DNA from 4 places in the Syntrophomonas curvata genome. Region 3 is predicted to be linked to each of the others. Evidence: riboswitches for the same ligand, from Rfam matches in the RefSeq annotation. Region 3 holds a riboswitch; each other region holds the start of a gene.
What was found. Region 3 has a riboswitch for molybdenum cofactor ahead of fdhF (formate dehydrogenase subunit alpha). Riboswitches for the same ligand answer to the same signal wherever they lie in the genome.

Region 1 (7,774 bases), 1.5 Mb from region 3:
ACTGACTCCAGGGGAAGATCATGGGCGCACAGAATAAATGCTGCTATTATGGTCAGTTCTTTAGCGTCAAAGCCCAGTGGAACCAGTGCCCCTACTCCGGCATAAAAACTGACCAGGGCCCCCAAAACCAACGGTAATGCTGCTTCTCCCGGCAGACCGATAATATGCATGAGAGGCTCCAGCAGATTGGAAATCCATTTAATCACCGGGGTATAATTTAAAAGGCTGACCAGAATATAGGCGGGCAGGACAACTTTGACTCCCAGTTCCCATGTAATCGTCAGCCCTCTTCGTATCCCCCGCAGTAAGATATGCATCGCCTACACCCCCTGCCATAGGGGCGTTATTCCTGTTATTTGCAGAAGCCCGTTATCACTGGTCATTAAATCTTCCCAGTTCAGTTCGCAAATCCGCTGCTTTCCCAGTGCAGCTACAGCCAGAGCAGTTTCCTGGCGCAATGCTTCCATAAAATTACCGAGAGATTGGCTGGCTGCTTTTGCCTTCAATTTAGCGGCTTTTTTACCGTCGGCCAGAACCAGCGACTCTACCGGTTGCCAGGGTATAGCCTTGGTTATCTGGCGATGGAGCATGGCAAAGAGAACGACATTATCCAGCATAACGGCTTGTGCGCCCAGGGCCAAAAGTTTAAGGCTGGCGCCAGCATCCCATATGCCGCCGCTGGCTATCAAATCAATCCGTTTATCCAGGCTCTGCCGATGCAGAAAACGACTGGCCCGGGCCAGGGCATAGGAAAGGGGAAGACCAAAATTAGCTGCCGTTACCGCCGGAGCCAGCAAAGAACTGGACTCATGACCCTCAAGGATAACCGCATCTACTTCTGCCTGAGCCAGTATGTCCAGGTCCTTTTCTATGCGGGCACTGCCAGCCAGGCGGACAGCTATGGGAATGCCTCCGCCCAAGTGTTTTAATTCATGGACCAGGCGGAAAAGCTCTTTTTTGCCTCCGGCAAGATGATAAAAATGGGGGATATAGGCCTGCTGAGATGAAGGACTGAAGCCGGTCTGCTCCCAGTTTAGGGGGAAGACAGAACCTTGACCCAGTTTTATTTCCAGCATACGGGCCAGTTTAATGCCAGCAGGCGTTAGCATTGGCGAATCAGGTTGATCCAGGGTCAAAATCGGGTTTTCTATTTTTTGAAGCTCGTTCCGGCTAAACAGCTGTTCACCAGTTAACAGAGCAGTTCCGCTCATATTGGCTGCCTCTATTAGCGCCTGGCGGGCGGTATCACTTATCTGCAGCCCGGTGGAGGGGGCGGCAATAATAAAAGGGGAGGCCAGTTTTAAGGGCTTCCCACTTTTAGTACCAATACTTACTCCGGTGTCTACGGAGTACTGGTCGCGAACCGGCGGGCAGGAGATCTGGGCTGGATTAAGATAGACTTGGGAGAGGACGTTGCCTGTTTCCAGGTGCTCACAGGGCTTGAGCAGGGGGTGTCCGGTTTCAGCCCGGCGTATAACCTCAACCAGGCGCAGCCAGGGGATATTATAGTAGCTATAAGTATAGGAAAGTAGCGAATCCTTAAGCGACGAGCCGCTGATAAGCTTTTTAGCCAGTTTGTCTACGGTCAGGTTAATAATCAGCGGAGCAAAAACGGCAGTTAAAATGGAGCCCAGCAGAGCCCCACCGAAAGACCAAAGGTAACTGTTTACCACAGTCAGAATTACCTCCTTTAACCATATAAAAATAGTATTGCCGCCTTATCTGTAAATAATTTTGGTTCCCGGTCGAATATATTACTGCAGATGGTAGAGGATGGTATGCTTAAGCTTTTAAAGGGTATTCCCTCTGCTGCTAACTACGATCCAGAATCATATACTGGGTGCTGGCGGAGGCTACGAGTTGATTTTCCCGGTTGTAGCCTTCAGCCGTCATATATACCATAGTACGTCCCTTCGATTTCACGGTAGCAATTATGATAAGCTCATCATCGGGGAAGATTGGTCGATGATAGGCAGTGTTTATGTAAAGGGTAGTAGCTTTGGCAGCAGGGGTTGCCGTCGAACAGAGCGGCCCAAAGGCGTTATCAAAGGCAGCAGATATGAAACCGCCCTGCATTGACCCTGCCGGGTTGCAATAGGACTCCAGAACCGGGATAGCTACCGTGACACGGCCGGGAGCTAAATCCAGCAGGCGGGTTTGCATGCTGGTGTAACAGCGGGGAGGAGTACCCAGATCAATATCAATCATAGCATATTCCTTTTCTCCATCGCCACTTGGACGGTTGCTCATCTGTATCCCTGCTTCCCAATTATAATTGCTCTGGGATTGAATTCGCTATTCTTTCTGTTTATCCTGCCTGGTAACAGGGGATTTTGATACATATTGCGGAGCAGGCAGAAAAGGCCCGGTCGGTACCGGGCCCCGAATAAACAAGTCTATTCTATTTTCTGCAACTGGGCAAACCATTTGGCATTATGGTGGGCTGTAACCTGTGCATCGACATAGCCGTCCAGCATCATGGAAGCGAATTCTACCCGGGATTTGGGGTGAACGGCAGCCAGGAAAAAGTGTCCCGCCACCAGTAAGATCATTACCATGGCAGTCCAGAAGTGAATGTTGTAGCAGATGGCAAGGAATGCTGAGGATACCGCATCCCGCCATAGCCACATGGGAAAACCGGTGATAATTATTAAAAGGCAGCCTACGATAATCAGGCCCCCCAGGATTTTTTGACCGGCATTATACTTTTCCTGGGGAGGCGCCTGCTCGACTTTAATGAACGGTACATATCCTCCCATGGTCTTTAGCCAGGCAAAATCGTCCTTGGTGAAAGTGGATATGGTATCTACAAAACGGGAAAAGCGGTCAAAGTTTAATAGAATATAAAGGGTTGGCCCCACGGTAAAAATAACCCCGGCCCAGCGGTGAACCAAAGAGGCGTTGGCCGGTCCTCCAAATATACTGGCTATACCGGCGATATCCCAGTAAAAACCTATTCCCGTAAGTCCAAGAACAATAAAGGCCAGCAGGTGAATCCAGTGCATGGTACGGGTTTGGGTATCATGCTTCAGTACATTTCCTTTAATTTCTTCGCTCATCACTATACCTCCCTTTTACGCTGCTTCATGGTTGTCTTCGCCCTGGTGACGCCCTTTAAGTTCTTCGATAAAGGTTGGGATATCTTTGCCATATTTAGTGTGGAGCAGGTGATGAGCTTTTTCGCTCAGGTATTTCTCCTCCCCGGGTGACAGGAATTCCCGGTAAATCTCGACTATCTCCGGATTTTGATGGGATTTGCGTAAGGCCATTTTTTCGTCCAGGGTATAAAGTCCCGCTGCCCGCTGGGCAATATAATCGTCACCGGCAGCAAAAGCATCAATACCTATCTTGGCGAAAACCCCGGATACTATGACGGCAACAGCCAGCATGCCGCTTCCTTTTAGGAACTGACGTCTGGTCATGCCCGTTTTTTCAATAAAGATATTCATAACAGGATCCCCCTTCCTTTAATAGGTATCACGCCTTATGGGCTGACCGCCGCCATTAATACATCCGCCGGGACAGTTCATCACTTCAATAAAGTGATACTTGCTGCGACCAGCCAATACATCTTCAATTATACGGTCAACGTGCTTGGTGCCAGTTACTATACATACGCTGACCGGCAGGGCCTTTCCTCCCAGGGCTTGGATCGGGACCTCTACCACTGCTTCTCTTACCGGTTTAAGCCCTCTTACTGCCTGGAAATCAACTTTACCCAGGGTTTCCCCGCTAAGTACTTCGTAGGCGGTACGCAGAGCCGCCTCCATAACTCCTCCGGTAACTCCGAATATGGTTGCTGCCCCGGTGGAGCTTCCTATAAATTGATCGGCGCGTTCATCATGAAGATTGACAAAATCTATACCTGCAGTCTTTATCATTTGCGCCAGTTCCCGGGTGGTCATTACGGCATCAACATCCTTGTAGCCGCTGGCAATGAATTCAGGACGGTCGCATTCATACTTTTTGGCGGTACAGGGCATGACCGAAACGGAATATATACTGCCGGGGTCAAGGTTTAGTTTCTCTGCCAAATAAGTCTTGGACACGGCTCCGAACATTTGCTGGGGAGATTTGGCAGTTGAAACATGGGGCAGGATTTGCGGGTATTTATCTTCGGCATACTTTACCCAGGCGGGGCAGCAGGAAGTAAACTGGGGGAGAGGTCCGGCATGTTCAAAACCGGGAACCCCCAGGGCGTTGAAGACCCGGTGGATGAGTTCAGTTCCTTCTTCGGTTATGGTCAGGTCAGCCGCAAATTCGGTGTCGTACACCTTATCAAAACCGAGTTTTCTTAAAGCGGCATACATTTTATGTTTGACATTGGTTCCTGGCGCCAGGCCGAATTCTTCACCCAGAGCTACCCTTACTGCCGGGGCTTCCTGAACTACTACGAATTGGTTGGGATTATCCAGAGCTTTTATTATCCGCTCATTGACCATGCTGAAATCGTCAATAGCGCCAAAGGGACAATTGATAAGGCATTGTCCGCAGTTTATGCATTTCCCAACTTCAATATGATGCTTTTCCCCCAATCTGCCCTGGATGGCGCCGGTAGGACAGATGGACGTACAATGATCACAGGCCTTGCATTTATCACTGACATGAATAACACCATTATTTAGCACTGCAGTACTCAATATTCTCCCTCCTTGTATAGAAGTTCACAGAAAACAAAAAATCCTTCACCTCCTTTGCATGAACCATCCGTCTGATTGACTTCTATCCTTCATGGATAGGTTCACTCCCGGTTTATATCCGGGAAAAAGAAAGTTTAGGAATTCTGCTCCTGCTGTCTGGTTTCCAGCAGCTTCGTTTTCACTTCGTGTGAACGACTATTATTAATGAATATTGTACCAATTAAAGATTACTTTGTCATTAGCGGATAAAAAAAGGCCCGCTTACAAAAGCAAGCGGGAGGAAAAAGATTGGGATTGTATGAAAAAGCCTTTTACAGCTTTTTGCCATATGTAAAAACAATGGTCGTATCCTCGTAAAAAAGGTACGACCAACCAGACCTAACAATATAGGCCTAAACTGAACTCCTTTTCACAATAGGGGAAGGCACAGGAGTTTCCCTCTGCACCCAGGCTCCAGAACCATAGCAAAACACCTTAGGTAGGGGAGCTCGGAGAACCTATTTATTTTGTTCAGCTTATCACATGGTCAGGGAAAAGGCAATAAAAAAATCCAACTTAGATATGGGCTTTTTCAATTATTTCTATAAAGTAGTCGAGCAGATAAGGGTCGAATTGTATACCGGCAAAGCGCCGAAGTTCCGAAATAGCATCATTTTTTTTCATGGCTTTGCGATAAGGGCGGTCGCTGGTCATGGCGTCATAGGCGTCGGCAATAGCCAGCATCCTGCTTTCCAGAGGAATTTCCTCTGCTTTCAGCCCCAGGGGATAACCGTTTCCATTCCACCATTCATGGTGTTTTAATATCCAATCGGCGATAGGCACCAGATCCGGGGCGGACAGGGCGATGCGGTGCCCGATTTCGGAATGGCGCTGCATTTCGAACACTTCTTCCTCGCTCAAAGGGCCGGGTTTAAAAAGAATATTATCGGAGATTCCTACCTTGCCGATATCATGAAATTCAGCTAATAAGCGCAGGTCGGCGATATGATGGCCGGGCAGCCCGATATATTCTCCCAAAGACGCTACCAGCCCCTGAATGCGTTCTGCATGCCCCTCGGTTAGAAAATCCCTGGCCTGAAGTGCTTTCATAAGCGTTTTGACAATAGCGCTCCGGGCACTCTGACGTCGGTGAAGTTTTTCCCGATACATGTTATTGTCAGCCGCTTGAAAAACTTCATTCATGCTTATGGAAGGCTCATTCCGGACAGCAAAGCCGATAGAAAGACTTAGGGGTATATCCGGGTTGTTATTGTTATAGCTTTCTACTGCGTCCCGAACTCTCTGACAGGCGGTCTCTACAATCAGTTCCGGACTGCGCAGCATGAGAACGGCAAATTCATCGCCTCCTACCCGGGCTACCACATCATCGCCCCGGAAGCATTTTTCAATCACCCGGGATACGGCAATCAATACCTTATCACCGGCATCATGCCCCAGGGTATCATTTACCAGCTTCAGACCATCCACATCACAGACTAAAAGACCGGTGGGGTAGAAGCGGCCGTTTTCTATCCGCCTAATCTCTTCTTCAAAGTAAGTGCGGTTATATAGTCCGGTAAGCCGGTCATGCAGGCTGAGATAACGAAGCTGCTCTTCGATATGTTTACGCTCGCTTATATCCCGGATAGACTCTATAGCCCCTACCCGGTTGCCGTCAGTGTCAAAGAGGGGAGAGGCTTTAACCCAAATGTAGGCGCCTTCTCCATCATATACGCCCGGAGAGAAGATTTCCGTATACAGGCTTTGCCCCTCGCGGCGGACTTCCTTGTAATGCTTGCCTATATCCTCGTCTGAAGCCGTAATCAAGTCCAGCAGCATAGGGCGGGGGTATCCGTAAAAAGGTATGGCGTAGCCATAATCACCCTGCCCGATTATGTCTTTTTTATTAAGACCGGTCATTTCCTCAGTAGCGCGGTTCCAGGCAATTACCCTGCGGTTCTGGTCAATGACAAAGGTAGCATCGGGAAGGAATTCGATTATATCAAGCAGCCGCTGGTTGGTAGCCCGAAGCTGATTCTCCATTAACTTCCGTTCGGCTATATCCCGGGCGATACCCTGTACCGCATACGGCTTGCCATCTTTATACAGGAGCCGGGGGCGAATCTCCAGAGGCACCCGTTGGCCGGACTTGGTGATAATGTCCAGCTCATAGGTGGGGATGCGCCCTTGAAAAATATCCTTTACAATTTGTTTGCCGGCAATATCCGCATGTTCCGGGGCGACCACATCCAGGAAACCTATCTGCAATGCTTCCTCACGGCTGTATCCGGTAATCTGTTCGGCATTTTTATTTATTGATGTAAACTTACCCTTTAAGTCATGTATGTAGATCAGATCATTGGCATTCTCGAAGAGATCCAAGAAGTGTTCCTGGCTTTCCCGCAGGGCTTCCTCGGTTAGCTTGCGCTGGGTAATATCCATGAAATTGCCCAGGGTAGCAAGTTTACCCAGGTATTGTATAGAGGTGACCGTTTCCATGATCCATTTTATATTGCCCCCTTTTTGTATTACCCGGTATTCATAAGGGGGAGTAGGGTGCCCTTTTAGCATTCTGATAGCGTTTTCCTTGACCTGAGCCCGGTTTTCCGGAACTACCAGATCCAGAGAATTGCCCCCCCGCAGTTCAGCTTTGCTAAACCCGATCAATTTTTCGAATTGGGGATTAACATCAACAAATTTACCATTTTGAACTATAAAAATACCTATCGGCGAGCTTATAAATAGAGCCGTGAATAATTCCTGCGAACGTTTATTGCGGGAATCAAGCAGTTCCAATTCGGCAATTTGCTGGCGAATTTTTTGTAGACTTATTTTTAACTGCTCTTGCAGGTATTCACTATTTCCCACTACAGAACCTCCCGATAGGAAAATTTTTTAAAAGGGCAGAAAAGCAGCAAAAAAGAGAAGGGCAGTAACGTAAATGGCTTTAGTAAACATGGTATGTGCGTGTGTTGCAAGCAATAGTATCTTAATTATTATTCTACTTTTCTGGTTAATTACCTCTTTAACTTCCAAAAAAAAGAATTTCATAAATATAAGGCTGGGGCAGCTTTTACACTGCGATGCTCTGCCCCTATTGGCAAGAACTGTCGGGGCAAGATTACAGCCCGGCGAATATCCAGAACCTAAAGGCT
Region 2 (7,774 bases), 270 kb from region 3:
GAGGCAAAGCGCACATAGGCCACCTCGTCCAGGCTCTGCAGCCTGTCCATAATCTTCTCCCCAATAACCTTGCTGCTTACTTCCCGGTCAAAACTGTCCCGCAGTTCTCTTTCAATATCGGCAACCACCGTTTCAATATCTTCCATGCTTACAGGGCGTTTCTCACAAGCCTTGCTGATACCGTTCAGCAGTTTTTCCCGGTTGAATTGCTCCCGGTTTCCGCCTTTTTTTATAACCAGCAAAGGTCTTTCTTCCAAACGTTCATAGGTGGTAAAGCGTCTTTTGCAGGCAGTACATTCGCGGCGGCGGCGTATTGTACCGCCATCTTCACTGGCCCGGGAATCAATCACCCGGCTCTCATATTCCTGACAGTAAGGGCAGCGCATTAAACGTCACTCCTCTTTCAAAAGAGTATGATGCTGATATCTGCCCTTATTATGAACAAAAGCAGATATTTATTCAACATTCCCGGGTGCGGCCGCTTTGTTTATAATATACCCTTCACGGATTCCGGCGATATTTTTAGAAATTATCATCATCCAGCAAATACTCTTTGCGTTTGTAATCATCCATTTCCTGAAATACCGGTACCTCAACCAATATGACATCTCTGCCGATGCGGACAATTTTTTTCCAGGGTATAACGATTTCCTCCCGTTTGGCAAAGATAGAGAACCCCCGCAGGCGGCCGGGAAGAATAATAGCAACCACTTTCCCAACCTCCAAATCCAGTTCGATGTCGTAAATATGGCCCAGCTTTTTTCCGTCGAGAATATTTACCACGTCCCGGGCCCGCAAATCAGATATCCTGACCATTTTTTCCCACCCCTTAAATGAATAGAATACTCCTGGTGAATATTACTAATATATGAAAAGGGGTCATAAAACGTGACTACTATGTCCATTCCGGATCTTCCCATTTTCCTGTGAAAAAGAGAGCCTGATTGTGAAATTTTGTCGTCATCGTTCCAGGCCGGACGTTTTAGCCGTTCTTTTCCTAAACCTTTTCCTTCAGTAATACGATATACATCGGTAGTATGTTTACAATATAACGGGCTGGACTCAATCGGAGGAGCCCGGGCGGTATTGACTGACTGAAATACCGCAATGCAATCGTTCATTAAACAGAGGAGGAACGGCCGTATGATGAGGGCTCTTTTTACAGCAAGTACCGGTATGGGTGCTCAGCAGCTGAACATGGATACCCTGGCTCACAATATGTCCAATGTAAATACGGTTGGATTTAAGAAACAACGAGTCGAGTTTCAAGACCTGCTTTATCAAACCATCAGGAGACCTGCCGCCGACGAGAACCGCAATGAACCCGTCGGTTTAGCGGTTGGTCTGGGTGTAAGGCCCGCCGCTGTTAACACCCTTTTTACCCAGGGGAATCTTCAATCCACTCAAAACCCTCTTGACGTAGCCATCAGCGGACCGGGTTTTTTTGCCATTCAAGTGCCGGGCTACGAAGAACCTCTTTATACCAGAGATGGAGCTATAAAAGTAGACGGCAATCGTCAGTTGGTCACTGCTGACGGCAATCTATATTTGGGGCCGGAAGCTCTGGAAGAAAACTACACCGATCCGCGGGTAGCCGTTGACGGCACTGTCAGCTACATGCTTCCCGGTGAAACCGAACCTACCGTTGCCGGTGAACCTTTGCAGATATTTAAATTCAGTAATCCTGCCGGTTTGCAAAAAATAGGCAAAAACCTCTACCAGGCTACGGCCAACTCGGGAGAAGCCATGCAATGGGAGCCTGATTCCGACAATAGCATAGCCCTGCATTCGGAATACCTGGAGATGTCCAATGTACAGGTAGTTGAGGAAATGGTAAACCTTATTACTGCTCAGAGAGCCTACGAGTTCAACTCTAAAGTAATCCAGTCATCCGATGAGATGCTGCAGACTGCCGCCAACCTGCGGAGGTAATAAATAATGATGATTAACGGTACCGGGTTCATGCCCGCTCAAAAAATAACCGCTACCCCCTCCTATGGGGAAACCCTGGAAAAAAAAGATTTTTCCCGCTGTCTGGAATCTGCAATTAATGAGAAGAATAATAAGAAGCTTTACTCCGCCTGCCAGGAACTGGAGAGCGTGTTTTTAAATAAAGTGTTGGAATGCATGCGTCAAAGCGTTCCCCGGGGTGAATTTACGGGCCATAGCTTTGCCACCGATACTTTCGAGTCAATGCTTTATGCCGAGTACGCCCGCTCCATGAGTAAAACCGGATCATTAGGCATCGCTGATATACTTTATCGGCAATTAAGCGGCAATATCACTGCCCAAGCTCCGGTTCAGCCGGATGCCGATAAATAATTACTTAAGGCTTTTATTCAGAACAGGATTTATATTCGCTATATTTGGCGGTTTCTCGCGCAGGTATAGCGATTCTGTTTTATCAGGAGCGGGTACTATTGTTTGGGAGGAAACTTATGAAGCTGAGCTCAGAGCTGGAAGCCCTGTTCGATAATATCAAGCTGTTTTCCCGCAGCGAAAGCTTTATCGGCAAGCCGATCAGGGTAGAAAATATTACCCTGATCCCTATCCTCAGTCTGTCATTCGGAGCCGGCGGCGGTGCCGCCGGCAGCGCCGCAGCTAACGGTTCCGGTGCTGGCGCCGGAGGCAAAATCTCCCCGGTAGCGCTGCTGGTGATAAAGGATGAAGAGACACGACTGTTTTCTCTTAGTGGTCAAGGTAATCTGCAGGAGATCTCCGGGCTGATGCCGGAGATAATATCGTCATCTAAAAACCCGGTGATGAATCCTCAGTCAGATAAGACGACGGCTACATGATTATCAGAAAATAACCATAGATTACACAGATTTATTTTTTACAGTGGCAGCAAGCTTTTCAGCTGTTCCCTTTTTTTTGATGCTTCGGTCCGCTGTCTTTTTCAGTTTTGGTTTTCTCTTGGGGCTCTGCACTTCGGCCGCCGCCTTTGCTGCTATTCTGCGAATCCATCTTTTGGTCTTTAGGGAGGGCCGATGCAGGTAAGCCGTTATCCCTCTTTTCATTATGCCCCTTTTCCGGATCAGCCATAAAATTGTTATCCTTAAACTCCGGGTTCCCGCCGCCTTCCTTTTTTTTCGGCTGATCTAACAAAAGCTGATTTACCTTATGCTCCTGCAGTTTCGGTTCCGGTTTGTTTTTTTCACCCTTAGGCGCACTATTCCCCGGTGTCTTCGAAGTCTGACCGGGAGGATGCTCATCAATCACTATCAGTTGGTTGCCTTTGCGGATAACCTTGGCGGCAGAAGGTCGGCCTTGCTGCCCGGCCACACTCTCTTTAAGAGTGGTATCGATAATTTTCAACAGCCTTTCTTCTCTTTGCTTGTCTTTTTGGTTCTTGACGGATAAGGATACACTAACCTGATTGTTTTCTCCCTTATCCCCGGCTGCCAACCCCGGCTCGCTTCCCCGCCTTTCGACTATCATATTTATCGCCTGATTCAGACTTTTCCCATTCAAGCTCAGGTCCTTCACCTCTGCTTTGGCATCAGTATTACTGGTTCTTACTGACACCACCCGATCCCAGCGATTCAGACCCAGATTGATTCCCGGGGATACGTTGGCCCTGGCCGTGACCGTAAAAAAGTCGAGACTGGTTAGGGTGATGAGAATAAAAACGGCCGCCACACTTGCATATTTTAACGCCGCATTGCTTTTTAACTGGTAAAGCTGCCCGGTTTGTAAGCGTTCCCGGGTTCTAACCCGTTTATAATCCCCGCCGGGGAGCAGCACTATGGCCCAGCCCTCTCCGGCTTCAAGCACCAGACCCTTTTCCTTGGCCATCCCTATTCTCCTTTCCCTATGACTCGATATAGGTTTTTAACAGCGGTAAATCATAAACTGCGACCAGAACGGCGGCAATGATGTATTTTCGATATCGGTCAGCAGTTTTCCGGTTTACGGCATACCTGCGCTCCAGTTCTTTTAGAGGCAGGGTTTTATTTTTCATCAACCAGGCGGTCATTTCCTCATCCCGGGCGATTTTCCAAGCGATAACCAGAGCTTTCTCCCGCGCTCTTATCTGCCTGGGCCCGCCCGCCACCAGGTCTTTAAAATCAATCTGGTAATCGCTCAGCAAACCTCTGAACCTATGTATCTCCTCCTGGCGGCTAAGGTCATCCAGGATTTCTTCCACCTGATTTTCACCGTCAAAATTGAAGTCGTCCAGCTGCGTTTCTTTTAAAAAAGAAAACGGCAGGGGGCGACGTTTTTCCTGGCGCTGATAATCAATAATGCGGCTCCGCACTACCCGGGCCAAATAGAGTAAAAAACTTCCCCGACCAGGTTCATATCTATCAAACGCTTCAATTATGGCCAGGCGGGCAATACTCGCTTCCTCGTCAAATTCATGTATATACTTGCCACAGGTTTTGGAGCTGACCCGCAGACAGAAAGGTATTATGCTGTCATATATATCGTTTAATACTTCCTTATTACCATAATGGTAGTCCCGCCAGGCAGTCTGCGCGATCGTCTCCAGTTCGCTGCTTCTGGATACCTGCATTTTGTTCCTCCCGAGGACTGTTTTATATTAAAGTCATTATAACCCTAAGCTTGCTTTGTCAGCGCACAGGCGATTTGCATTTGTGTTATTTTCCCAATCTATCCGCTATTCTTTTTGTTTATAAATACGAGGGCTTATGCTTAAAATCTGGGGTCGTCTTCAAAAATATCTCTGCCAAAGTTTTTTATAGGTGAAACAAAAATTTTTTATATTAAGGAGGAATTCGCGGAATAATTGCAGAATGCTTGTAATGAAGTAGGGGTTGGTAGATAAGCATTAGTGAAAATTTTAACAATTTTACAGTTTAATAACAATATCTTCGAGCCAATTGGCCTAAGGCTAAGTGCTATGGGCAATTGGCCGCTGGGTAAATTTTATGCCCTTAGGGTTCAAGGCGGAAACGCCTGCGCCTCCCATTTTCGGAAAGAAGATTAGGAAACATTAGGCAATTTAAAATTGGTTAATCATTATAATACCGCCTGGCCAAGGGTTTGGAGATGTATCGATATTCCCGTTGGTTAATTGCCGCTTGTCGGGTATGGTTGGGGTACGATTCAGCTCCAAAATTTATGCCAGGATCTTCTTCGGTTCCTGGCATTTTTCGAATTAGGGCTGGTCACTTCAAATACCCGCTACAGGTTATATGCCTTGTATTAGCTTAAATCGCGGCTTCCATTGCAGTTTTGGCTTTTCAAGCAATATCTGAGGAAAGGAGGGATATGGGGATGGATTATAAACAGATTATTGCCAGCTATGCGGATAAGCCTGGGGGGTTAATTGAGGCTTTTCATGCGGTACAGAAAGAATTCAGCTATGTGCCCGTCGAAGCTGTCGCTGAGGCAGCCAGAGTCTTTAATGTTCCTGCCAGCGCAGCCTACGGTGTAGCTACCTTTTACTCTATGTTTGCGGTAGAGTCCAGGGGTAAAAACGTAATTAGAATATGCGAAAGTGCGCCTTGCCATGTAGCAGGAGCCGCCGATGTTGTGGCAGCGCTGGAGAGAGAGCTGGGCATCAGAATGGGAGAGAGCACCTCAGATGGCCAGTTTGCTCTGGAGTATACTGAATGTGTCGGACAATGCCAGGCAACTCCCGTGATTACAATAAACGGCAAGCCCTATCTTGATGTAAGCCCGGGCAGGATACCATCCATTCTGGCAGAATACAAGTAGTCAATAAAAACCGGTACTAGCCATTGATTAGAAAGACTCAAGACTCCAAACATAAAGAAAGGAGGTCAAAAAATGGCCGAAGAGATGCGGATCGTATTGCGTAATTACGGCAAAATCGATCCTTTGAAAATCGAAGACTATATGGCCCAGGGGGGATATAAATCCCTGGAAAAAGCCAGCCGTATGGATAGAGAAGCGCTTATAGAAGAAGTCAAGAAATCCAATTTAAGAGGCCGGGGTGGTGCAGGCTTTAATTGCGGGCAAAAATGGTCTTTTGCTTACCGGGCCCCTGCTGATGAAAAATATGTGGTCTGCAATGCGGATGAAGGCGAACCCGGTACTTATAAAGACCGTTTGATTATGGAAAACGACCCTCACACCCTGATCGAAGGAATGGCGATTTGCGGTTATGCTATCGGAGCAAAACAAGGCTTTATATATCTGCGCGGGGAATATCCCCAGTTAATCGATATATTGAACAACGCCATCAGCCAGGCAAAAGCCAAAGGCGTACTGCAGGGATTTGACGTCGAGGTAAGAAGCGGAGCCGGGGCTTATGTCTGCGGTGAAGAAACTGCCCTGATTGAGTCGATCGAGGGCAAACGGGGTGAACCCCGTTTCAAGCCCCCTTATCCTCCATCCGAAGGTTTATGGATGAAACCGACCATAGTCAACAATGTTGAAACCTTTGCCAACATCCCGGTAATCCTTGAAAAAGGGGCCGAGTGGTATGCAGGCATCGGTGTTCCCTCCTACCCGGGAACCAAAGTATTTACTCTGACCGGGGATGTTAATAATAAAACCTTCTTTGAGGTACCAACCAATACTACCATCAGAGAAATCGTCTTCCAGTTCGGCGGCGGTATCCCGGGAGACAAGAAGTTTAAGGCCGTACAGATAGGCGGAACCTCCGGTGCATTTATACCCGATTCACTTCTGGATACGCCGGCGGCTTTTGACAATATGTCTGCTATAGGAGCTACGCTGGGCTCCGGAGCCGTTTTCGTACTTGACGAAAGCCGCGATATAGTAGATGTAACTACCCGTATTGCCAAGTTCTTTGAACACGAATCCTGTGGTAAATGCGCGCCCTGCCGGGAAGGCACCGCCCGCATGCACGAACTGATGGAATCGGTGAACAGCGGTAATGGCAGTTTAAGCGACATTGCACTTATGCAAAAACTGGGCGATGTCATGTCTATTGCCTGCCTCTGCGGTCTGGGGCAGGCAGCACCGGCGCCGGTACTCACCACCATCAAACACTTTGCAGCCGACTATAATGCCAAGTTGATGTAGGAAAGAGCGAAGGAGGGAATATAATGGTTAACTTAACGATAGACGGAATCCAAGTATCCGTTCCCGAAGGCTCAACCATCCTGCAGGCAGCTAAAGAAGTCGGTGTCAAAATTCCTACACTCTGTTATCATCCGGACCAGGCAGTAAAAGCCAACTGCCGGGTATGCGTATGTGAAGTTGAAGGAAGCAGACTTCTCCAAGCCGCCTGTGCGCAGCCGGTAATGGAAGGAATGGTTGTTAAAACCCGCACCCCCAAGGTAATAGAAGCCAGAAAAACCATACTGGAATTAATTCTGGCTCATCATCCCCAGGATTGTTTGAATTGTATCCGCAACGGCAACTGCGAGCTGCAGGACCTGGCCAATGAGTACTTCATCCGTGACAACCCATTTACCCTGAAGGTAAGAGGCCTGGAGAAAGACTACTCTACCCCGTCCATATTCAGAGACCCTGACAAGTGCGTACTCTGCCGCCGCTGCATCGATGCCTGCTCGGTAGTCCAAAGTGTAAACGCCCTGGGTCTGGAAAGCCGTGGAGTTCACTCCATGGTAGTACCGACCATGGGTGGTGACCTGATGGACAGCCCCTGTGTCATGTGCGGTCAGTGCGTCCATGCCTGCCCGGTGGGAGCTATTGGTGAAGTTGAAGAAATTGACAAGCTGCTGGCAGCCATTGCCGACCCGGATAAAATTGTTGTGACTCAGATTGCTCCTGCAGTAAGAACTGCTATTGGTGAAGAAGTGGGCATGAAGACGGGCGATATGCCCATGGAAGTCTTTGTAGCCGGACT
Region 3 (7,774 bases):
ATGAAACTATTGCTTTAAAATGCGTAGTTAATGTAAATATTGGCTTTGTTTTTTATTAGGGTTGGATTGGGAATTTTAAAAAATGGCAGGGGAATAGTGATGGCGCCTTGTATAAATATTACCGAAATTATTGATAAGGAGGAGGGTATCAGGCATAAGCTAAATGAGCAGGAGCGCAAAAAATTACAGCATGAATTTAAAGTCCATATGGAAAAATATTTTAAGCAAAAATTGGGTAAGGGTGTTGACTATACCAAGATAATTATCTGGGACGATATGCTGGTAATCAGGGGAGAAGGGTTTCTCACAATGCCTGAGAAATTCATTAATGAAACTCCGTCAGGAAGAGAGGTGGTACGAGCAGCACGAATGCAGGTGGTCAAGCAGCATTCGCTGCTGGATAACATCCCATATTTCGAAGAAAGATTGAAGGCCAGGGCTATACATGAAGCCTATGAACTAGAACCGGAAAATGATTTTTGGATGCATGCGATAGTGTTTGATCGGGTATTATGCGAGTAAAAAGCAAAACGCAACTTTAGGTGGTTTGCGGAGAAACCTGATACAGGTGGCTCCAGGTGAAGACCTATGTTTTTATGAAGTGCTTTTAAAAGATTGACAGCTTCGTAAATAATATGGGCCTTTTTTTGTGGGTAGAATTTATAGAGGAAAGTAAAATTACAGGAGGTAATTATAATGGCTGATACCATGAAAGCTTTGGTTTATCGCGGCCCTGAGAAAATAGCCCTGGAAGATGTTCCGGTACCCAAGATTATTGAGCCCGATGATGCTATAGTACGGGTCACTACATCAACTATCTGCGGAACTGATATTCATATCTGGCATGGCGGCATGCCCGAAGTAGAGCCGGGAAGAATTATCGGTCATGAATTCGTCGGAGAAGTCGTGGAGGTAGGCCCCGCAGTTCGGAATAACAAAGTGGGGGACAAGGTTGCCGTTTCCTGTGTGACCCAGTGCGGCGAATGCTTCTATTGCGTACGGGGCGTCTATTCTCACTGCACCACCGGCAGCTGGATTTTCGGATACATGATCGACGGTTGCCAGGCCGAATACGTTCGGGTACCCCATGCCAACCTGGGCATGTTCACCATACCGGAAGGGCTGACGGAAGAAGATGTGCTTTTCGTCGGCGACATACTTTCCACCGGCTATTTCGGCGCCGAACAAGGCCGCATTGAGCCTGGCGACACAGTGGCCGTGATGGGCGGCGGCCCGGTGGGCATGTGTGCCATGACTACCGCCAGGCTATGGGGACCCGCTGAGATTATTGCGGTTGACATCAATCAGGATCGTCTGGATTTCGCGGTCAAGAACGGTATTGCCGACGTGGGCGTTAACCCTAATAAGGTAGCCAGTGTCGGAGATGCGATCAGAGAGAGGACTCAAGGCCGCGGCGCCGATGTCACCATTGAAGCCAACGGTTTCAAGCCAACCTTTGATATGGCTATAGACAGCGTCAGGCCAGGCGGCACCGTTTCCCTGATCGGCGTATTTGAAAAGCCCCAGGAACTTGCCATGAACACCTTATGGATTAAGAACATCAGAATCAGCATGGGGCTGGTGAACGCCAACCGTATTCCCGAGCTGATCAAGCTCATTGAAAAGGGCAAGATCAGCACCAACTTCCTGTGCACCCACCGTGCTCCTTTAAATGATATCCTTAAAGGTTATGATGTTTTCGGCGGCAAAAAAGACAATTGCCTGAAATGGATAGTAACTCCCTATGAAAAATAGAATACGCTAAGATTTCCTTAGGCATTCTCTCGTTCATTTGCCCTAGGATTCATGTTCAAAGAAGGCCGGAAGCACCCTCTGATTATGGGGGTGCTTCCGGCCTTGGTATGCCTGCGCCTGCCGGATTGAGTGGAAAAAACATTTTAATCTTATATAATGTTAGTATCAGGGTGATTGCCTGCCCGCTGGATTCCTCCATCTTGTCAAGCCAAGCGGCTCCATTAAGTATGCCGAAGAAATAATCAATAATTAGGAGGGGAAAACAGTGACTGACAGAAAATATCTCCGGCTGATGTTAATATTATTGATAATCCTGCTGGCGGTTATGGGATTACGTTACTGGCGGGCCAACCAGGACGGTGGGGGGAAAACTATTACCGTCACCGACTGCTTGGATCGCCGGGTGCAAGTCCCGGCTAAAGTTGAACGGGTGGCCTGTTTATATGCTTTTGCGGGGTATGCGACCGCTATGCTGGGCCAGGGTGACAAAATTGTTGCCGTACCTGATGATCTGAAGCAAGATGTATTGCTGAATGAAATCTATCCGGACATAAGCCGGGCGCTGGTACCCGTTGCAGAAGGCTCTATAGATATTGAAGAGTTACTTAAAGCCGACCCGGATGTGGTATTGGTTAAAAACAGTACCGCAGCCGATCCGGCCGAAGCGAAAAAACTGGAAAAATCCAATATTCCTTACCTGGCGGTGGACTACTCCGGTATAGAGGAACAGCAGCATGCTGTTACGGTTATCGCTCAGGCTCTGGGGGCAGCAGAGCGGGGGAAGCTATATAACGATTACTATCAGAATTGTATTTATAAGGTCCGGAAAGTGGCGGCAACTATTCCTGAAGCAGAGCGGGTGCGGGTCTACCGCGCAACGGACGAAGCCACTGATACGGATGGGCCGGACACTTTGGCAGCTGATTGGACCCAGACAGCTGGAGCCATAAATGTATCGGTGGATCAGCCTTTGCGGCATTTTGGAGGCAAGAATTCTGCCAGCCTGGAACAGATACTGCAGTGGGACCCGGATGTGATCCTGGTAAATGAACCTGAGACAGCAAAATATATCAGCGGCAGTTTCCGGTGGTCCCCCTTAAAGGCGGTAAAAGAAAGCAGGGTTTATCAGATGCCCGGCGGCATATCCCGCTGGGGTAATGCCGAGGGGGTGGAAACACCGCTGGCCGTAATGTGGACTGCGCATCTGCTTTATCCCGAACGCTTTCCGGATATAAATATCAAGCAGGAAGCCCAGGATTTTTATCAAAAAATCTTTAATTATCAAGTGTCCGGGGACATGCTGGACATCATATTGAACGGCGAGGGCATGTGCGGACAGAACGAACAACCCGGTTGACGTTACGCTCCACCGCAGGGCGGGAAGTAATGAGAGTAATTGGTAAGGATTATCATGAATCGGAGGCGGTCAACGTGCAGATACCGGTTGTCCGTCGAGGATACGGATGATTCAGAAAGCAGAGGGTCAGGAGAACCAGCTGTTGTAAATCTCCTGAACTTCATAACCGTATTAAAACGATATAAAATTTCTTTATTAAACCCATCGTAAAAACATATAGGCCAAATTTCATGCATTAAACGTTCTGATATCTAATTCTTATCATGCGGAGTATAAATTAATTTTATACTTACCATTAAATGGTTTGACATAAATTCCGACTTCTCCTAGAATAATTACAAATATTTACTATAAATTTAGAAATATTGCAAAAAATCAAGATTTCTTTCTCTGAGCCTTTTAGCCCAAATTTTGCCAGCCAGGGTTACTGGGCTGGGTACCGGGGGAAACGCCTCCCCGTTTGCGGAAGGGAGCACATTATCCGTCTGTTTTATTTGGAGAGGTGTAGTGTGCTTTTTACCAGTACCCTGTCTTTTATGACCCGGCTCCGGTCAGGAGACAAGCTCCGGGCTGTCGGACTGGGGCTTTGGCCTATGGGTAGAGGGGAACACCTTGTGCCTCCATGTACTGTGGAAAGGAGTACCTGATAAACGTTCTATCGTGGGACGGGTGTAGCGTACTTTTTTGTCACTAGCCTGTCTTTTATACAAACAAGTTGCTCCGAGCTTTTTAACCTAAGGTGATTTACTATGGCTAAAAGGCCTGGGTGCAGAGGGAAACGCCTGTGCCTCCCCGTATTGTGGAAAGGAGTTGCAATATAACTATTTGTTTTTATCAAAACAGGTAGCTGTATGTGCTTTTTGCCGGTACGGATACCTGTTTTCTGTGTATATGGATAAATAACCGGGCGGGGAATTCTCTGTCTGGCGAATGATTAAGGGAGGGGGGATTGAAGAAAGGCCTGCCGTTTTACATTGCTCCGAGCTTGGTATGCCTAAAGCCGTAAAGCCATGGTGTAAAGCCGATAGGGTGAATCTGGAAACAGGTTCGCCTCCCGATTTTGGAAAGGAGCCCGAGACCGCCTGATAAGGACCAGATAATTGCTATTTCTGGACTTCTTTTAGCTGTATCCGGTGCAATTATTTGAACCTCCAGGTTAGGCGGGGGTTTTTTTGTTTTTTTATCTGACTTGAGAGCAAGCAAGAGTTATGGAAGGAGTGATCGGAGTGGGAATGGTCAAAGTGATCATTGATGGAAAGGAGGTTGAAGTTGCGGAAGGTACTACTATAATGCAGGCAGCCGACCAGATAGGGATAGAAATCCCCCGGCTCTGCTATGACCCGGAGTTAAAACCCCTGGGAGCCTGCCGCCTTTGCGTAGTACAAGTGGAAGGAAATCGTCTTTTCCCGGCATCCTGTGTAACCCCGGTTAGTCCAGGCATGGTAGTGCATACGGAGTCCCCGGACATCGCGGAAGCCAGGCGCACCATTCTGGAATTACTGGTGGCCAATCATCCCCTGGATTGCATGACCTGTGATAAACTGGGCGACTGCAAGCTGGCTGACTACTGCTACAAGTATGGGATCAAAGAAAGTCCCTTCCAGGGAGAAAAGCACGATTATGCCATAGACGATTCCAATCCTTTTATTATCCGTGACCTCAACAAATGTATTCTTTGCGGCGCCTGTGTCCGGGCCTGTGAAGAATTAACCGGCGCCGATAACCTGAGTTATATTAACCGCGGGTTCCGGCGCAAGGCTACTACTGCCGGCGATGTGGATTATATCGATTCCGAAAGTTGTGTTTTCTGCGGACAGTGTGTGGCCGTATGTCCGACCGGAGCCCTGCAGGAAAAGAGTATGGCCGGCAAAGGCCGTCGGTGGGAGATCGAACGGGTCAGAACCACCTGCCCCTTCTGCGGAACGGGCTGCAATTTTGACCTGGCGGTAAAAGACGGCCAAGTAATCGGCGTTCTGTCCAATCCGGACAGCCCGGTAAACCAGCGCCGGCTCTGTATAAAAGGCCGTTTTGGCTGGGATTACATTTATAACGAAAAGAGGCTTACCACCCCGCTGATCAAGAAAAACGGGCAATTTGAAGAAGCCGGTTGGGAGGAAGCCTTCGACCTGATAGCAAAACGTTTTGGTGAGATTAAAGAAAAATACGGATCGGGCTCTTTTGCCGCTCTGAGCTCTGCCCGCTGTACCAATGAAGAGAACTACCTGGTTCAGAAATTTACCCGCGCAGTTATGGGCAACAATAACGTCGACCACTGCGCCCGAACCTGACACGCGCCGACTGTGGCCGGTCTGGCCACTACATTCGGAAGCGGCGCTATGACCAATTCCATCAATGAGATTTCCACCGACGCCGAGCTCATGTTCCTTATAGGAACCAATACTACGGAAGCTCACCCGGTTATTGGCTACAAAATGCGACAGGCAGCCCGCAACGGCTGCAAACTGGTCGTCTGTGACCCGCGCCACATAGACCTGGTCGATGAAGCCGACTACTGGCTGCGTCAGAATCCGGGTACCGATATTCCTCTTCTCAACGGACTCATGCATATCATTATCAAAGAAGGCCTGGAAGACAAGAAATTTATAGAAGAACGCACCGAAAACTATGAAGAAATGAAAGCTATAGCAGAAAACTATCCTCCGGAAAAGGTTGCTGAGATAACCGGCATTTCCGTTGAGGATCTGTATGCTGTTGCCCGCCTCTATGCCACTACCGACAAGGCTATGCTTTTCTATACCCTGGGAATAACCGAACACATTTGCGGAACCCGTAATGTTATGAGCTGTGCCAACCTGGCCATGCTGACCGGGCACCTGGGCCGTCCCGGGGTCGGCGTTTGTCCTATCCGCGGACAGAACAACGTTCAGGGAGCCTGTGACCAGGGAGCCCTGCCCAATGTCTACTCCGGCTACCAGAATGTAACCGTACCTGAAATAAAGGAAAAATTTGAAAAAGCCTGGGGCAGACCTATGTTGGACAAAGTGGGCCTGAAGATTCCTGAGATGTTTGAAGCAGCTCATGAAGGCAAGATCAAATCGATGTATATCCTCGGTGAAAATCCGGTTCTTACCGACCCTGACAGCAACCATATCCGCGGAGCCCTGGAAAAATTGGAATTTCTGGTAGTACAGGAATTATTCCTGTCGGAAACGGCGGAATATGCCGATGTTATCCTGCCCGCAGCCAGTTTTGCCGAATGTGACGGTACTTTTACCAACACCGAACGTCGGGTGCAAAGGGTACGCAAGGCGATCGAACCTATTCCCGGGCGGGCTAACTGGCAGTCTATCTGCGCCATGTTCAATGCCATGGGATATCCGGCCGACTATGACAGTCCCAAGGACATATGGGATGAAATGGCTTCACTGACTCCTTCCATGGCCGGCATCAATTATGAGCGGATTGATAAAACCGGTATTCAATGGCCCTGCCCCAGCTTGGAGCATCCCGGAACCCAGTTCCTGCATGCAGGCAAATTCACCCGGGGCCTGGGATCATTCCAGCCTTCCGAGCATATACCGCCTGGAGAAATGCCGGACGAGGAATATCCCTTCCTCTTATCCACCGGCAGGATTCTGCAGCACTATAATGTCACTACTCCCTACTCCAAGAGCATCATGAGTATATGGGATCGTGAGTGGGCGGAAGTAAATCCCGCCGATGCAGAAAAAATCGGCTTAAATACCGGTGACAAGATAAAAGTTACCTCCCGCCGGGGAGCAGTTGAGACTGCCGTCAAGGTTACCGACCGGGTTCTTCCGGGTGTAATCTGGATGTCGTTCCATTACAGTGAAACTCCTACCAACGCAGTTACCAGCCACCACCTGGATCCGATTACCGGAACTGGCGAATACAAGGTCTGTGCGGTTAAACTGGCAAAATTGTAGGAGGCATCAATATGAAGAAGGTACCTGTTCAAGAGGCAGTGGGGCTGCAGCTCTGCCATGATATTACCAAAGTAATACCCGGACAGGAAAAATATAGGGCCTATCGCAGGGGACAGCTGATAACCCCGGCTGATATTCCTAATCTGCTGGACATGGGCAAGGAACATATCTACGTATGGGAGCCGGAAGATAATATGGTCCATGAGGATGAGGCCGCTACCAGGTTGGCCGGCCGAGCAGCCGGCCAGGGCTTGAGATTGACTGAACCCAGCCAGGGAAGGGTTAATCTCTGTGCCCGATATGACGGGTTACTGAAGGTAAATGTGAGCCGGCTGAACTGGATTAACAACCTGGAGAACATCATCCTGGCTACTATGCATAATAACCGGGCTGTGGTCCAAGGTCAGACCGTTGCGGGAACCCGGGTGATTCCTCTGGCAATTGAACGGCATACCCTGGAGGAAGCCGAAAAATTAGCTTCGGCCCCGGAACCGCTGATTTCAATTATGCCTTTCCATCCGCTGTGGGTAGGGATCGTTACTACCGGCAGCGAAGTGTATAATGGTCAGATTAAAGACGGCTTCGGCAAGTTGATCCGCAAGAAGGTGGCTCCATTTGGGGGCAGGATTATGGGGCAGGTAATCGTTCCGGACAATGCTGAAATAATTGCCCGGGAGATTCACAATTACATCGAAGAAGGGGCTGAGCTGGTTGTGGTTACCGGGGGCATGTCAGTGGATCCCGATGATGTAAC
Region 4 (7,774 bases), 310 kb from region 3:
ATAGGTAAATATTTGTCCCTGGTCATCGATTATGTCAACCAGCGGTTCGTTATGGCACATACCTATACAGCCGGTCTGCTGTATATCTGCCGATAAGTTATGGCGGGCAAGCTCCGCTTTAAGGCTCTCCAATGTTTTCAGGGCTCCTGCGGCTATACCGCAACTGCCTAAACCTACGCGTATTTTCATCATTGCTCGCCTCCCTGGTCAACCTGTTTCTCACCGGCATACAGGTCTTTTATTATGCTTAAAGCTTTATCCGGGGTTAACGGGCCGTAGGCCTGCCCGTTTATCATCATTACCGGAGCAAGGCTGCAGCACCCTAAACAAGCTACATTGGTAAGGGTAAATAATCCGTCCGGGGTGGTTTCCCCCGGCTTTATTTTAAGTTCCCGGCACAGGGCGGCTTCTATCCTCTCCGACCCGTTTACATGGCAGGCGGTGCCCTGGCACAAGAGGATTACATATTTTCCTACCGGGGTTAAACGAAACTGGGTGTAGAAGGTAGCTACACCGTACACCCGGGCCGGTTTCAGGTTCATTTCCCGGGCTATATGGCGTAGTACGGTAAGCGGCAGGTACCCGTAGATGTCCTGCGCTTTTTGCAGGACGGTAACCAGACTGCCGGCCTGGTCACGGTATGTACCCAGCACGTCAGCTGATTTGCTCAAATCAACCGAATCATCGGTTATTGTATCCTGGAGCCGGTTTTTGTCGTGACAATTGCATAGCATATTTATGCTAACCCTCCCCTTTCCTCTTCAGTTGCGGGATAAGACCTGTTTATATAATCGATAGCGAAGGCAGGCTATCTACATTTTCAAGGTTACTACCAGTATCCTTGCTTATCGGCTGCAGGTCAATGTGAATAATATGTGCTGCTTCAGAAGCCTGGCATATTCTGACTCTGTCTCCTCTATCCAGGGTTGTTTTCACTTCCCCGTCGACGGCCAGGCAGGCGGGATGAGGGCTGATAATTTTGCAATTAATCTGCGCGTCTGCATTTACCACCACGGGAGGCAATAATTTTAACTGGGTACATATCGGGGTTATCAGCAGCGCAGGGAGGCTTGCATCTACTACCGGCCCCCCGGCTGATAGTGAATAGGCAGTAGATCCGGTTGGAGTAGCACATATTATTCCATCCCCCCGCAGGTGTTTCGCAGGGCTGTTGTTAATCCGTAATTCTATTTCCATCACCTGGGGGCTGATCACCTTGATTACCATGTCATTCAGCGCCGGTTCCATTAAGCGGACGTCCTTGCCTTTTTGAACGCTGACCGCAAGCATAGTTCTTGCTTCTACCTGGTATCGGCCTTTAATTAATAATTCAAGAGCCGGCCATAACTGTTCCGGTTCTATACTGCTCAAAAAGCCTACCCGGCCGAAATTTACCCCCAGAATGGGAATTTCCTTCCCGGCCAGCCAATGGGCGACTCTCAGTATGGTTCCATCTCCGCCCAGCACGATAGCCAAATCGGCATGCTTGATAGCTGCAGAAAGGGGTTTCTCTATGAGTTCCGATTTCACCCCATAGATCGCCAGACGCCGGTTCAACTCAACCGCCATGGCACGGGCTCGCATGTCGTCTTTACTTGCAATTATAACCTTCATTATATACAGCCCCTTAATTTTCCGCGTTGCCTGATTCAACCCGTTCAGGGGATTTATCCCGGCTGACTTAAGAAAAGCCAGCCGGGATGACCGGTTTTTTAGTACAGGCCTAGTTTAGCTTCACTGAGGCTTATGAAGATGTTCTTTTTCTGGCTGTAGTGTTCCAGCATCATCTTATGGGTTTCGCGGCCAATTCCGGATTTTTTGTATCCGCCAAAGGGAGCATGGGCCGGCAGGTTATTGTAGTTGTTTACCCACATACGGCCGGTTTGTACTGCTCGGGCTACCCGCAGGGCCCGGTTGATGTCTTTGGTCCAAACTGCACCGCCTAATCCATATTCGCTGTCATTGGCCATCTTGATGACTTCGTCTTCGTCTTTGAACTTGATTACGCATACTACCGGCCCGAATATTTCTTCCTGGGCCACTCTCATGTCGTTGGTAACGTCGGCCAGGATGGTAGGCATCATGAAGCAGCCTTTGTCCAGGCCATTGTCGTTTAATTTCTTTCCGCCGTAGGCCAGGCGGGCACCTTCTTTTTTACCGATTTCAACATAGTTAAGTATCTTTTGCAACTGGTCTTCGTTAACCTGACATCCCATCATGCTATCCTGTTCCCAGGGAAGGCCGACCTTGACTTTACTGAACAGTGAAATCATATCGGCAAGGAAGCGGTCGTAAATGTCTTCATGGACAAATACCCGGGAGCCGGCACAGCAAACCTGGCCCTGGTTAAAGAGGATGCCCATGGCTACGCCTTCAATGCCCTTGTCCCACGGGCAGTCGGGGAAATAGATGTTAGCTGATTTGCCGCCCAGTTCCAGGGTAGCCGGAATAAGCTTTTTGGCAGCCGCATCGGCAATTTGATAACCTACTTCGGTAGAGCCGGTAAAAGCCAGCTTGGTAAAGCCCTGATGCTCCAGCATATAATTGCCGGTGGTGGAGCCTCTACCGGTTACTACATTTACCACACCCGGAGGCAGGACTTGTTCCAGCAGTTTGGCAAATTCGAGGATGCTGAGGGAAGTGGTTGAGGACGGCTTGATTACTACACAGTCGCCTGCCGCCAGAGCCGGAGCTATTTTCCAGGCAGCCATCAGGAAGGGGAAGTTCCAGGGGATGATTTGTCCCACCACACCGATAGGTTCGCGCAGAATGATGCTCATATGGTCCTTGTCAATCATAACCGCTTCGCCCTCTTCGGTTCTGATGGCGCCGGCAAAGTAACGGAAGTGGTCAGATGCCAGAGGTACGTCTATGTTCAAGGTCTCCCGGATGGGTTTGCCATTATCCATGGTCTCTACCATAGCCAGTTTTTCTTTGTTCTCATCTATCAGGTCGGCAATTTTTAACAGGATTGTAGATTTTTCTTGCGGGCTGACATCCTTCCAGCCGGCAAATGCTTTCCAGGCCGCGTTTACCGCCATATCCACATCTTCCTTGCCGGCGTCTACGCAGGTGGCCAAGAATTCGCCATTGGCAGGGCAATAAGCCTTAAAGGTCTTACCTTCCGAACCGTCAATCCATTTTCCATCGATGAATAGTTTGTAGCTGTCATCCCATACTTTTTTCATCAATAATGCACCTCCAAATTCTCTAATCCTCTTTTGCTTTAATACAGATATTTACCCCGGTAATTATCCTGAATCTGATACCACCTCCTTGAGGACTTATTACTGAGGTTATAGGAACTGATTAATGAGGAAATAAAAAATGCTGCACCAGCGGAAAGGCGTAGTCCAGCATTATGAAAGAAGCTAAACCAGCGCAGGGCATAGTTCAGCTCCGGTTGGAAGGCGACTGACTAAAGAGTACAGTTCGCCATTATTGTTATAACTAATTCCCCTTTCCGCAACGGGAGGCTTATTCGTTTCCAAATAAACCTTAACGTCCTGTTATCCATAGCTTTTGCCTTAGGTCAACAGCCTCGGAGATATTTTTTCAAAGAACTTCTGCTACATTTTTGAAGCAATAAACGTGCCAACTTTTGGTTGCAGCACGTCAGAACCGGTACAAAGGTCGACCGGGCATGGAGGGAGTAAATTTTTCTTATAATTGACCGGGCATAAATATATGTAATGGTTTTGTAACCTCTTTGTTCGTCTTTTGTGTAATAGTGACATCATGATTACAACTTGGTTCAAATAAAAAACCCCGGCAACCAAACAGCCGGGGGATAAACAGGTAACGCTCTTCTTGTGATTTCTAATCTCCGCTTAGCAAATCGCCCAGTATGCGGCCTCCTATTCCGCCTACGCCGCGGGATTCGCCGGTATTGCTGATACCACTGGCGGCAATGATGCGGTCCGCCAGACGGGATAAGGGAAGGCTTTCCAGATAGACCAGGCCAGGACCGGTCAGGGTGGCCATAAACAATCCTTCGCCACCGAAGAGAGCGTTTTTGAATCCGCCGATAAACTGAATATCATAGTCGACGCTGGGGGCAAAAGCAGCCAGACAGCCGGTATCCACCCGAAGGACCTCTCCATGGGAAAGGTTCTTCTCGATTAGGGTGCCGCCGGCGTGGATGAAGGTCATGCCATCGCCTTCCAGTCTCTGCAGGATGAAGCCTTCACCTCCGAACAGGCCCGCACCGATACGTTTGGAAAAGGCTATTTCTATTTCCGTACCCCGGGCGGCACAGAGGAACGAGTCCTTTTGACATATAAAGCCGCCCCCCATTTTTTGCAAATCCAGGGGAATAACTTTACCCGGGTAGGGTGCGCCAAAAGCCACTTTTTGTTTGCGGTTGGCGTTATTTAAAAACGTAGTGATAAAAAAGCTCTCGCCGCTTATCATACGCTTAAATCCTCTGAACATTCCGCCCCCGGTTCCGGTTTGCATCTGAATACCCTGCTCCATGTACATCATGGCGCCAGCTTCAGCCCTGACCCCTTCACCGGGGTCCAATTCGATCTCCACGATCTGCATGTCATCCCCGAAGATTTGATAGTCGATTACATCGGCCATAGTGAACCTCCTTTGTTTTCTTAAAATTTTATCACAAGGAGTGGAGATTTTACTCGGAAGATTTTGCTATCGACCCTTGAATTACCTATTTATTCAAACTTGCGTAAAACTCTCTTAGCGCGGGGTCAGGGACGGGAGCCTTGGCGAAAATACTTTTTGGGGCGGGAATTGACAGCAGTGCCTTGGGCCCGCTTAGCTCCAGTGTTTTCTGGGATTTCGTTACCGCCCGGACAATCTCCTTTTGCCGGGAAATATCCGGGATCGTTTTCATGCTGGCTGCCAGGTTCCTTATAATCTCCTGATTGCTGAGCCCTGATCGGAAGCTGACGGCCCGATTCAGGCTTTTAATTTTTCCATCCGCACTTATATAGGTACCCTCATTTTCCACCGGAACAGAGGAAGGAAGTATTATATCAGCCGCCTCCGCGGTTGGATTCATATACGGAGTTGCGACCACCAGCAATTCCAGCCGTTTCAGCTCTTCTTTATCCACTATACCTGCCCCCACCGGGTCTTCATTCAAAATAAAGAGCCCCTTTACAGCCCCCTCTTTCAGGCCAGTTTCGAGTTCAGCAGCGGAACCGGTGACACCCAGGTTCCATAGGCCCAGATGGTTGCTGCCCGGGGTAATCGCGATCATGCCGCTGTGGGGAGAGCCTATCCGGCCGGTAATAAGAGCCAGGTCTGCAAGCAGTTCGACTCCCGCCTCGTTTACCTCACTGCCGTCAACCACTATCATGGCTTTCTTGGCCCGGGCAAAAGCTTCTGCCGCTTCTTGCGCCCGGGTTCCAGGTTCTCTGGTAACCAGGCCCTTTTTGAACCAGTCGTATCCCTCCACAAAACCGGCAATGAAGTCCTCCGCCGCCAAATTATTTTTAACCACCGCGGCCAGAATATCAATTAGCAAATCATATTCTGCAGTCTCCCTGATGATAACTGCGGCCAGGTCATCCACCATGGTTGGTTCCGGGCTTATCACCATCAGCCGGGCTCCTCCTTTAACTGCGGCTCTGATTTTAACCGCGCCCACCTGACTGTGATTTAATGAACCGACTAACAATATCACCCCGGTATCTGCCAATTCGTCCAGGTTGCCGGTAAGAATTCTTCCGTTCAGCATGCGGGCCAATCCCCGTGGGGCGTACGGAGTAGTGCTGCCCAATTTGTCCGTCCCCAAAGCCAGGCGGGCAAAGTCAGCAGCTGCAGCGGCTTCCTCCATAGTGAAGGCTGGAGAAACGTACACTGCCAGGGCTGAAGCTGAATATCCGTATTTTATACGGCCGCTATGGTGAGCGGCCTTCGTTAAGGCTTCAGACCAGGTGGTTTCTGACAACCTTCCGTCTGCTTTTATCATCGGTTTATCAATCCGGTTTCGGGCGAAAGCCGCAAAGGCAAAACGTCCCTGGCGGCAAAGCAGGCCGTCTATCGGAGGTCGCGCCTTGTATATGATATCGCCCCGGCTATAGAATTGCGCTTCACAGCCCATACTGCAGAATGAACAGGTACTGTACGTCTCCTGCATTTGCAAAGGTGGTTTTTTGGGAACCGGGAAAGATTCCATTAAGGCTCCGGTGGGGCAAACAGCTACACACTGGCCGCAGCTTATGCACGAGGTTTCCTGCAGGGGGAGATCGAATTCGGGCCGGATCACGGTTTCAAATCCCCGGTGCACCAGTCCTAGAGCAGTTACCCCCATAAATTCATCACATACCCTTACACAAAGGCCGCATAGTATGCACTTTTCAGCGTTTCGCCCGATAAACGGATGTGTATCCTTAAGCTTGCCCGGGCGCTTCTCACCTTCAATCCGCCGGGGTTCTGCCTCGTAATCGCCAGCGTATTTCAACAGGCGGCATTCAAAATAATCCTGGCAGCCGCATTCCAGGCAGCGTCCGGCTTCAGCCGCAGCTTCCGCCTCCTTGAATCCCAGGTTGACCTCCCGGAAGTTGCGGCGGCGCTCCTCCGGGTCAAGATGCGCCATCGGGGCGCGTGCCGCTCGGGGACAGGCGGCAAAGTCGGCCGGTGTCAATCCCTTCTGCTCCACCGTGTATTTATCCTTAAGCACCTCCAGGCTGCCGCTCAGGTAGCGGTTGATTGACCGGGCGGCCCGGCCTCCCTGGGCAACGGCGTCTATGGCTATCTGAGGGCCGGTAACCCCATCGCCTCCGGCAAATACACCAGGAATATCAGTAGCCAGGGTGTCTTGTTCAACTTCTATGCTCCCCCATCGGCTAAGGGTCAGCCCGGTTAGTCCCTCAGGATTAACCTTTTGGCCGATGGCGCTGATTATGGCGTCTGCTTCTATTATTTCCTCAGCCCCGGGTACCGGTACCGGGCTGCGCCGCCCGGAAGCGTCGGGTTCACCCAGTTCCATCTTCTGCAGGCGTATGGCGGAAGCTTTTCCGTCCCGGGCCAGTATCTCCAGCGGCGCGACCAGGAACCGGAGTTCGATGCCCTCTTCTTCGGCCTCTTTTATTTCAATCTCCTCGGCGGGCATTTCTGCCCGGGTACGCCGGTAGAGAACCATCACCTTTCGGGCCCCCAGCCTTGACGCGGTTCGGGCAGCATCCATAGCGGTGTTGCCGCCGCCGACAACAGCTACCGTTTCCCCGATTTGAACTTCTCCATGAAGGGCAACTTCCCGCAGAAAGTCAATGCCTCCGAGAATGCCGGGCAGGTCTTCACCTTTAGCCCGCATCTCGGAGCTTGACCAGGCCCCAATGCCTAGAAATACTGCATCATTACGTTTGACCAGCTCTTCCAGGCTGATATCAGTTCCTATACGAGTATTGTAAACAAAGTCTACCCCCATCCGCCCAATAAGGTCAATTTCCCGGTCCAGTACAGCTTTGGGCAGACGGTATTCAGGTATGCCGTACCGCAGCATGCCGCCACCCTGGGGCATGGCGTCATATACTTTTATTTGGTGGCCCTCTATAGCCAGATAGTAGGCCGCTGTCAGCCCCGCCGGGCCTGCGCCCACTACGGCGACTTTTTTGCCGGTGGCCGGTTTAATTTCAGGAATAAAGGGATTTTTTCTTTTGAGGTCAATATCGGCGGCAAAATATTTCAGGGCGGCGATGGCAATAGGTTCTTCCACCAGTTGCCGACGGCAGGCGGTTTCACAGGGGTGGGGACACACGCGGCCAATGCTGGCCGGCAGCGGTATTTTCTCCTTAATCAGTTTGAG

Region 1: linked by a shared signal. The riboswitch ahead of ACU70B_RS03360 ([FeFe] hydrogenase, group A) and the one ahead of fdhF (formate dehydrogenase subunit alpha) in region 3 are both predicted to bind molybdenum cofactor.
Region 2: linked by a shared signal. The riboswitch ahead of ACU70B_RS08845 (NADH-quinone oxidoreductase subunit NuoE family protein) and the one ahead of fdhF (formate dehydrogenase subunit alpha) in region 3 are both predicted to bind molybdenum cofactor.
Region 4: linked by a shared signal. The riboswitch ahead of ACU70B_RS08660 (aldehyde dehydrogenase family protein) and the one ahead of fdhF (formate dehydrogenase subunit alpha) in region 3 are both predicted to bind molybdenum cofactor.

The regions. Positions count from the first base shown of each region.
Region 1 covers NZ_CM129641.1:787,273-795,046, forward strand. The annotation lists gene ACU70B_RS03335 (nucleoside recognition domain-containing protein) at 1-317, opposite strand, end outside; gene ACU70B_RS03340 (glutamate synthase-related protein) at 321-1,673, opposite strand; gene ACU70B_RS03345 (PaaI family thioesterase) at 1,813-2,250, opposite strand; gene ACU70B_RS03350 (formate dehydrogenase subunit gamma) at 2,397-3,059, opposite strand; gene ACU70B_RS03355 (iron hydrogenase small subunit) at 3,075-3,449, opposite strand; gene ACU70B_RS03360 ([FeFe] hydrogenase, group A) at 3,468-4,640, opposite strand; molybdenum cofactor riboswitch at 5,027-5,146, opposite strand; gene ACU70B_RS03365 (PAS domain S-box protein) at 5,196-7,487, opposite strand.
Region 2 covers NZ_CM129641.1:1,978,362-1,986,135, forward strand. The annotation lists gene nrdR (transcriptional regulator NrdR) at 1-386, opposite strand, end outside; gene ACU70B_RS08815 (YlmC/YmxH family sporulation protein) at 523-816, opposite strand; gene flgG (flagellar basal-body rod protein FlgG) at 1,144-1,932, shown strand; gene ACU70B_RS08825 (rod-binding protein) at 1,939-2,322, shown strand; gene ACU70B_RS08830 (GerW family sporulation protein) at 2,439-2,798, shown strand; gene ACU70B_RS08835 (anti-sigma-I factor RsgI family protein) at 2,857-3,798, opposite strand; gene ACU70B_RS08840 (sigma factor) at 3,815-4,519, opposite strand; molybdenum cofactor riboswitch at 4,825-4,965, shown strand; gene ACU70B_RS08845 (NADH-quinone oxidoreductase subunit NuoE family protein) at 5,245-5,688, shown strand; gene nuoF (NADH-quinone oxidoreductase subunit NuoF) at 5,761-6,984, shown strand; gene ACU70B_RS08855 (NADH-dependent [FeFe] hydrogenase, group A6) at 7,008-7,774, shown strand, end outside.
Region 3 covers NZ_CM129641.1:2,251,548-2,259,321, reverse strand. The annotation lists gene ACU70B_RS10165 (Na-translocating system protein MpsC family protein) at 100-522, shown strand; gene ACU70B_RS10160 (alcohol dehydrogenase) at 697-1,755, shown strand; gene ACU70B_RS10155 (ABC transporter substrate-binding protein) at 2,021-3,112, shown strand; molybdenum cofactor riboswitch at 3,819-3,938, shown strand; molybdenum cofactor riboswitch at 4,078-4,199, shown strand; gene fdhF (formate dehydrogenase subunit alpha) at 4,339-7,020, shown strand; gene ACU70B_RS10145 (molybdopterin-binding protein) at 7,032-7,774, shown strand, end outside.
Region 4 covers NZ_CM129641.1:1,943,049-1,950,822, forward strand. The annotation lists gene ACU70B_RS08645 (NADH-ubiquinone oxidoreductase-F iron-sulfur binding region domain-containing protein) at 1-189, opposite strand, end outside; gene nuoE (NADH-quinone oxidoreductase subunit NuoE) at 189-734, opposite strand; gene ACU70B_RS08655 (NAD(+)/NADH kinase) at 784-1,614, opposite strand; gene ACU70B_RS08660 (aldehyde dehydrogenase family protein) at 1,713-3,188, opposite strand; molybdenum cofactor riboswitch at 3,441-3,559, opposite strand; gene ACU70B_RS08665 (TIGR00266 family protein) at 3,820-4,584, opposite strand; gene ACU70B_RS08670 (FAD-dependent oxidoreductase) at 4,670-7,774, opposite strand, start outside.